3 regions of the Solibacillus sp. FSL R5-0449 genome follow, and region 1 is predicted to be linked to each of the others. Evidence: riboswitches for the same ligand, from Rfam matches in the RefSeq annotation. Region 1 holds a riboswitch; each other region holds the start of a gene.
The links. Region 1 has a riboswitch for lysine ahead of MKY27_RS08415 (transporter substrate-binding domain-containing protein). Riboswitches for the same ligand answer to the same signal wherever they lie in the genome.
Positions count from the first base shown of each region.

Region 2: linked by a shared signal. The riboswitch ahead of MKY27_RS11825 (aspartate kinase) and the one ahead of MKY27_RS08415 (transporter substrate-binding domain-containing protein) in region 1 are both predicted to bind lysine.
Region 3: linked by a shared signal. The riboswitch ahead of MKY27_RS01250 (amino acid permease) and the one ahead of MKY27_RS08415 (transporter substrate-binding domain-containing protein) in region 1 are both predicted to bind lysine.

Region 1 is NZ_CP150239.1:1,726,115-1,728,388, forward strand. It holds gene MKY27_RS08410 (amino acid ABC transporter permease) at 1-396, opposite strand, end outside; gene MKY27_RS08415 (transporter substrate-binding domain-containing protein) at 521-1,357, opposite strand; lysine riboswitch at 1,472-1,659, opposite strand; gene odhB (2-oxoglutarate dehydrogenase complex dihydrolipoyllysine-residue succinyltransferase) at 1,805-2,274, opposite strand, start outside.
Region 2 is NZ_CP150239.1:2,364,322-2,366,595, reverse strand. It holds gene uvrC (excinuclease ABC subunit UvrC) at 1-683, shown strand, start outside; lysine riboswitch at 716-894, shown strand; gene MKY27_RS11825 (aspartate kinase) at 983-2,215, shown strand.
Region 3 is NZ_CP150239.1:246,698-248,971, reverse strand. It holds gene MKY27_RS01250 (amino acid permease) at 1-1,034, opposite strand, end outside; lysine riboswitch at 1,292-1,472, opposite strand; gene MKY27_RS01245 (MFS transporter) at 1,623-2,274, shown strand, end outside.

The sequences.
Region 1 (2,274 bases):
AAATTGCCCTTTATCAATCGATACGATACCACCGCGTACATATTCGGCCATATAGGCGCCTGTGTTTAAACTGATGACGATAGAGGCTGCTAAAAAGCGGTCAATATCGATGCCTAAATAGACAAGACCGTAAAATACGACCATCGCTTGTACCATCATCGGCGTTCCTCTAAAAATTTCCACATATGCTGTTAAAATAAAATTAACAACCTTCAATAGTGCTGATTTAATATTTTTTTTACGTTGTGGAATTGTGTGCATAATCCCGATGAAAAATCCGATCAGCGTTCCGCAAATTGTCCCGATAATTGCCAAGAGCAGTGCTGTCCATGCGCCTCGTACAAATAAATCCCAGTTGTCCGTAAACAAGTTCCATGATGATTCTAAAAATGCCATCGCCTTGTCCTCCGTTTCTATCTTTGTTTATATTATTTATGTACGAAATGATCATTTTAATAGAAAAAGGTTGTCTTCCGTCTGCCGGCAAGACAACCTCATTAAAACTGTTAATCCAACACGATTATTGTGCTGCTGGTTGATTTGCAATTGCGTCTTCCATTAATTGTTGACGCTCTTCTTCCGAAATTTCAGCTAAAACTTTGTTAATTTGTTCACGTAAATCAGAACCCTTTTTCAAACCTACCGCTACAGCTGTTGACGCTTCATCTGCTTCGAAGTTTGGCTCAGGTACGATGTATTTAATGTTATTCAGTGCCATCTCAGCAGAGATCCCTTCTGGACGTTCTGAAACATATCCATCAATTGCGCCTGACTGTAATTGTACACGCATTGCACCAAAATCAGTTGCCGCTACTTGTTTTTGAACACCTTCGATTTGATCGATTACATCATAGTGTGTTGTCGCTTGCTGACCAGTAATTTTCGCACCTGCAAAGTCAGATAATGAAGTTGCATTAGCATATGGGCCGTCTTCTTTTACAACGATGACATAGTCACTTGTATAATAGTTCTCTGTAAAATCAACTACTTCCTTACGTTCAGGCATTGGTGACATACCAGCAATTACTAGATCAATGGCACCTGATTGTAGTGATGGAATTAAACCATCCCAGTCTGTCTTAACAATTTGAAGTTCCATGTCCAGACCTTCAGCGATTTTCTTCGCGATTTCCACGTCATAGCCTGCTGCGTATTCCTTAGAACCTTTAATTTGAACTCCGCCATTGGCATCATCTTTTTGTGACCAGTTGAAAGGTGCATACGCTGCTTCCATTCCAATTTTAAGCACTTTTTTGTCGGAATCAGAACCGCCTGTAGTACCTTCTTCGCTCGAGCCACATGCAGCCAGCAATAGCATTGTCATGGCTGTCAGTAAAATTAATAGTCTCTTTTTCATAGAAAATCTCTCCTCTTTTGTTAAATTTCGGACGCATTATATGCAAAAAACGACCTAAAAGAAGAACTTTAGGTCGTTTAAATTATAATTAGCCCGAATCCTCTACAGTTCCCATTTTGAGATAGCACAACTCAACCATCAGGGATATAGATGATTGAGACAGTTCTGCAATTGTTCACTGCAGACCCAGCATTGTAAAATTGAGCATTTACAACACTTCGGCGATATTTCCTTCTTTTATATTTCACAGCCAGCTCATGGCTCCATATAAAACTGTTAAGTATCGCGCCTCTACCTCACGAGATTGTGAGGTTTTAATATGAAATTGATAAGTTTTATATTACATTATTGCGACATTTCCGTCAACAATCATTTTTCTGAAATTTTAAGGTAAAAAAAGTAAATGCGCAATACATAAAGTATCGCGCATTCGTAGAGAAAATACTATTAAGAATTTAATAATAAATCTTCTGGGTTTTCGATCATTTCTTTAACTGTTTTCAGGAAGCCAACAGAATCTTTACCATCGATGATACGGTGGTCGTAAGATAATGCTACATACATCATTGGACGAATTTGAACTTCACCATTAACAGCTACTGGACGGTTTACGATTGAGTGCATACCTAAAATACCAGCTTGAGTACCGTTCATGATTGGTGTTGACATTAATGAACCGAATACACCACCGTTAGTGATAGTGAATGATCCGCCAGCCATGTCGTTTAAGCCTAATTTTTTGTCGCGTGCTTTTCCAGCTAACTCTGCAATGTTTTTCTCGATCTCAGCAAAGTTTTTCGCATTTGCATCACGAACAACTGGTACTACTAAACCTTCTTCAGTTGATACGGCAATACCGATATCGAAGAAGTTGTTTAAGTGAATTTCATCACCGTTAATTTGTGCATTTACATATG
Region 2 (2,274 bases), 640 kb from region 1:
CTGAAGCAATGCAAATTCCGTTGCCGCTTAGAATAGAGGCGTTTGATAACAGTCATATGCATGGTGCAGACCCGGTATCGGCGATGGTTGTTTTCATCGACGGGAAGCCTGCGAAAAAGGAATACCGGAAATATAAAACAAGGGAAGCGGCCAAGCATGATGACTATGGCGCGATGCAGGAAGTCATTCGACGCCGCTATACACGTGTACTGCGAGAAAATCTGCCATTGCCTGACCTGATTCTCATCGATGGGGGAAAAGGACAAATGGAAGTCGCACGTGAAGTAATCGAAGACGAACTTGGCTTAGTCATCCCGATTGCAGGACTTGCTAAAGACGAAAAGCATAATACGTCCCAGCTTTTATTTGGTACGCCTCCGGGAGTTGTACCGTTGAAGCGTACAAGTGACGGCTTCTATTTATTGCAGCGTATTCAAGATGAAGTTCACCGATTTGCGATTACATTTTTACGTCAGCAGCATCAAACGAATGCCATTACTTCTGTTCTTGATGGGATTGAAGGAGTGGGTCCGAAGCGAAAGCAGCAGCTTATGAAGCATTTTGGTTCAGTGAAAAAAATTCGCGAAGCAAGCGAGCTGCAGCTGCAGGAATCAGGAGTACCGGCAAAATTGGCGGAAGTCATCTATCGTCATTTTCATGAAGCACCATTGAATAAAGAATAGGGTTGTGCTAATATAAAAGACAATTCAATATTTACTAAGATAGAGGCGCAGTATTCAACAGTACATTGCTCGAGGAAGAACAATTCCATTGACAGCAATCGAAAGGGGGTCCTGCCGAAGTGAAGTGCGTATTGTTCGCGCAGTTTGCTGGTTTTGCATTTAAGAGATGTAAAACTGTCAGAGCTTTATGTTCTGGAGGGCTATCCTGAAAAACTTATAACTATTATTTGTATTGACGGCGGCTTTCCATGAACTCGGAAAGCCGTCTTTTTTGTTTTCAAATTTAAGGAGGGAAAAGAATGGAGACAGTTGTTGTAAAGTTTGGCGGTCCGGCATTGACTACACCGGAAAAAATAGTACACCTAGCTAAAAAAGTGATAAAAGAGCAAGGGCGTGGCATAAACTTAGTCGTTGTCGTTTCTTCAATGCCCGCTATACGACGAGAATTGAGACAATATGCTGCTGAAATTACCGATGAGCCGTCGAAACGGGAAATGGATGCATTCGTCTCATCAGCAACACAAATAACAAGTGCGATGCTTGCAATGGCGATTCAGGAGCATGGAGGCAAAGCTGTCTCTTTAGCTGGATGGCAAACAGGTATCCATACAAATCAAAAGCATGGTAACGCACGGATCGATCATGTCGATAGTAAACGAATTCAGGAACATTTGGCATTAGGCGAAATCGTCGTCGTAGCAGGTTTTCAAGGAGTTACGGGGACAGACAATATTTCAACATTCGGCAAAGGAGGTTCTGAAACTTCAGCGGTTGCACTTGCGGTTGCCCTCGAAGCAGAGCGTGTCGAGATTTTTTCATCGGTTGAAGGGATTTTCACAGCAGACCCAGAAATTGTAAAGGGATCTAGGAAACTACCGGAAGTTTCTTATGATGAGATGTTGGAATTTGCAAATTTAGGGGCTAAAATATTGCAACCACGTGCGGTTGAACTTGCCAAAAAATACAATATACCGCTCATTGTACGTTCTTTCGTACAGGACGTGGAAGGCACTTTTATTAAAGGGGATGTAGACATGGAGAAAAACTTACTTGTACGCGGGATAGCCTACGAATCGGATATTATTCGTTTGACGATCGGCTATGATTCGTATGAAACCGCGTCATTGGCAGAAGTGTTTAGTGTTTTAGCAGAAAATGATATCAATGTGGATATTATTGTTCAAGCAGTCATTGATGGCGTGAAGCCGACCATTTCCTTTTCAATTTCCAAGGATGAGTTTGCGGAAGCATTACGGGTTCTGGAAACTAGTAAATTATCACTTGGATTTAGTTTTGCAGATTTTGAAGTAGGTTTAGCGAAAGTATCGATTATCGGTTCTGCGATGGCATCCAATCCTGGGGTGGCAGCTCGCATGTTTGCACGTTTGGGACGCGAACATATTCCTGTAAAAATGGTCAGCACTTCGGAAATCAAAGTGTCTGTCGTTGTACCACAGGAAGAAATGGTTCGTGCTGCGAATGTGCTGCATGAGGAATTCGATTTGGCAATGAAAGAAGTAACCGCTTCTTAAAGTAATAGCTGGAAATGAGCTGAAGTAGCTTATTTCCAGCTTTTTTATTGTGCAAATTT
Region 3 (2,274 bases), 1.5 Mb from region 1:
ATTGGAATACCACGCTTTGTTACTTTCATGAACAGTTTTGGCGCTTTGCCTTCAACCGCTAACTGATAAAGCATACGACTTGCTGCATATAATCCAGAGTTCCCTGCTGATAACATTGCCGTTAAAATAATCGCATTCATAACCGATGCCGCAAATGCCACACCTAAGTTTTCAAATACTAATGTAAACGGGCTTGTCGCAATATCTTCTGACAAAAGACGTGAATCCGTATATGGAATAAGCAATCCGATTGCGCCGATTGCGAAAATGTAAAACAGTAAAATACGCCAGAATACTGAACGTACCGCTTTTGGAATGTTTTTGCCCGGGTCATCTGTTTCCCCTGCCGTTACCCCAAGCATTTCCGTACCTTGGAATGAAAATCCGGCTGCAAGGAAAATACCGAACAGTGCAAGGAAACCGCCATTAAACGGTGCGTCGTCTTTCACGAAGTTCGTGAAGCCGACCGGATCGTTCCCGCCTAAAATACCGAAAATCATCAGGAAGCTGACAATGATGAAGACGATGACTGTCGCAACTTTAATCATCGCAAACCAGTATTCCGCTTCACCGAAAGCTTTTACAGATGCTAAGTTAAATGATAAAACGACTACGATAAATAAAATTGTCCATAAAATCGACGAACTGTCCGGGAACCAGTATTTCATAATTAACGAAACAGCCGCAATTTCTGCTGCAATTGTAATTGCCCAGTTGTACCAATAGTTCCAGCCAAGTGCAAAGCCTAAAGCCGGATCCACAAATTTTGTTGCATACGTACTAAACGAACCGGATGTTGGCATATAGGCAGCCATTTCCCCTAATGATGTCATTAAGAAATACACCATAACGCCGATCAGTGCATATGCGAGCAATGCCCCGCCAGGACCTGCCTGTGCAATCGCACCGCCTGATGCTAAAAATAAACCTGTACCGATCGTTCCGCCAAGCGATATCATCGTTACATGGCGACTTTTTAATCCTCTTTTCAGCTCATTTTTGTTACCGAGCTGATCTATTTTAATCTCACTCATGATCTTAAAAACTCCTTTGTTTTAGCCAATACTGTTGCAATAAGTGCGGCTGTCCATTAGCCGCTTTAACTTTTTAGCCAATTGAGGTGGTTTTTTAGCCAAAATTATACGTTTTTTAGCCTACTGAGCTAGTTTTTTAGCCAAATTTTTGTATTTTTTAGCCAATCCCCGCAACTTTTTAGCCACTCTCGCCTAAATCCGTAAAAAGAAAAACCACCACAAGTTTTTGTGATGGTTATATTTACACCTCAACAAACTTGAAAGATAGCTCAACACATGCTCACACATGTGACAGTTCTGTTCCTTATCGGAAACAGCCCCAGCATTATTTTCAAGAAGAAAAATAACACTTCGGCAACCATTCCTTTCATAAAGCTTCACCGATTCTTCCTAATCTCAGCTATACTAGTCTTAATGATTGCGACCTCTACCTCATAAATCTACATGAGGTAATGTTTTATTTAATTGAAACAATGATTAAAAGTCTAACATAACATTTTTTTGATAGCAATGACTTCATCTTTATTCTGTTTTTTAAGAGTATTCATACTACTCAAACATATATTACTAGTCAAAAGGAGAATTAAAATGGACACCGAGCAATTAAATCAAAACAGCAAAAAAATACTATCCAACCGACCGCTCATCTATTTTATGGTCGCCGTATTTTTATTTGCGACAACATTGCGTACACCGATTACATTAATCGGACCAATTATTTCATTTATTCGTGACGACCTTGGGATATCGAACTTTCTTGCAGGCTTTTTAACGACTATTCCTTTAATTGCCTTTGCGGTCGTTTCGCCATTTGCACCGCGTATTGCCCGTAAGTTTGGGATGGAATGGACATTATTTTATTCCGTCATCTTGCTATGTGTAGGGATTTTACTGCGTTCACTTGGGGCAACATCTTTACTCGTTTTAGGAACAATATTAATCGGGGTCGCAATTGCATTTGGTAATGTCCTTATCCCTAGTTTTTTCAAATGGAAATTCCCATTACATATCGGCTTATTAACAGGGATTTATTCCGTATCGATGAACATTTCTTCCGGACTTGCTGCAGGCTTCAGTTATCCTATTGCTGCAAGCGCAGGCTGGCAAATCGCAGCTGGAATTACGATTATTTTAGGTATTCTTACAATGCTGATTTGGCTGCCGATTTTGCGCCAGGAAAAAGTCGAATTACATATGCCCTCTTCGCAGACGAAAACGCATATGTGGAAATCACCGCTTG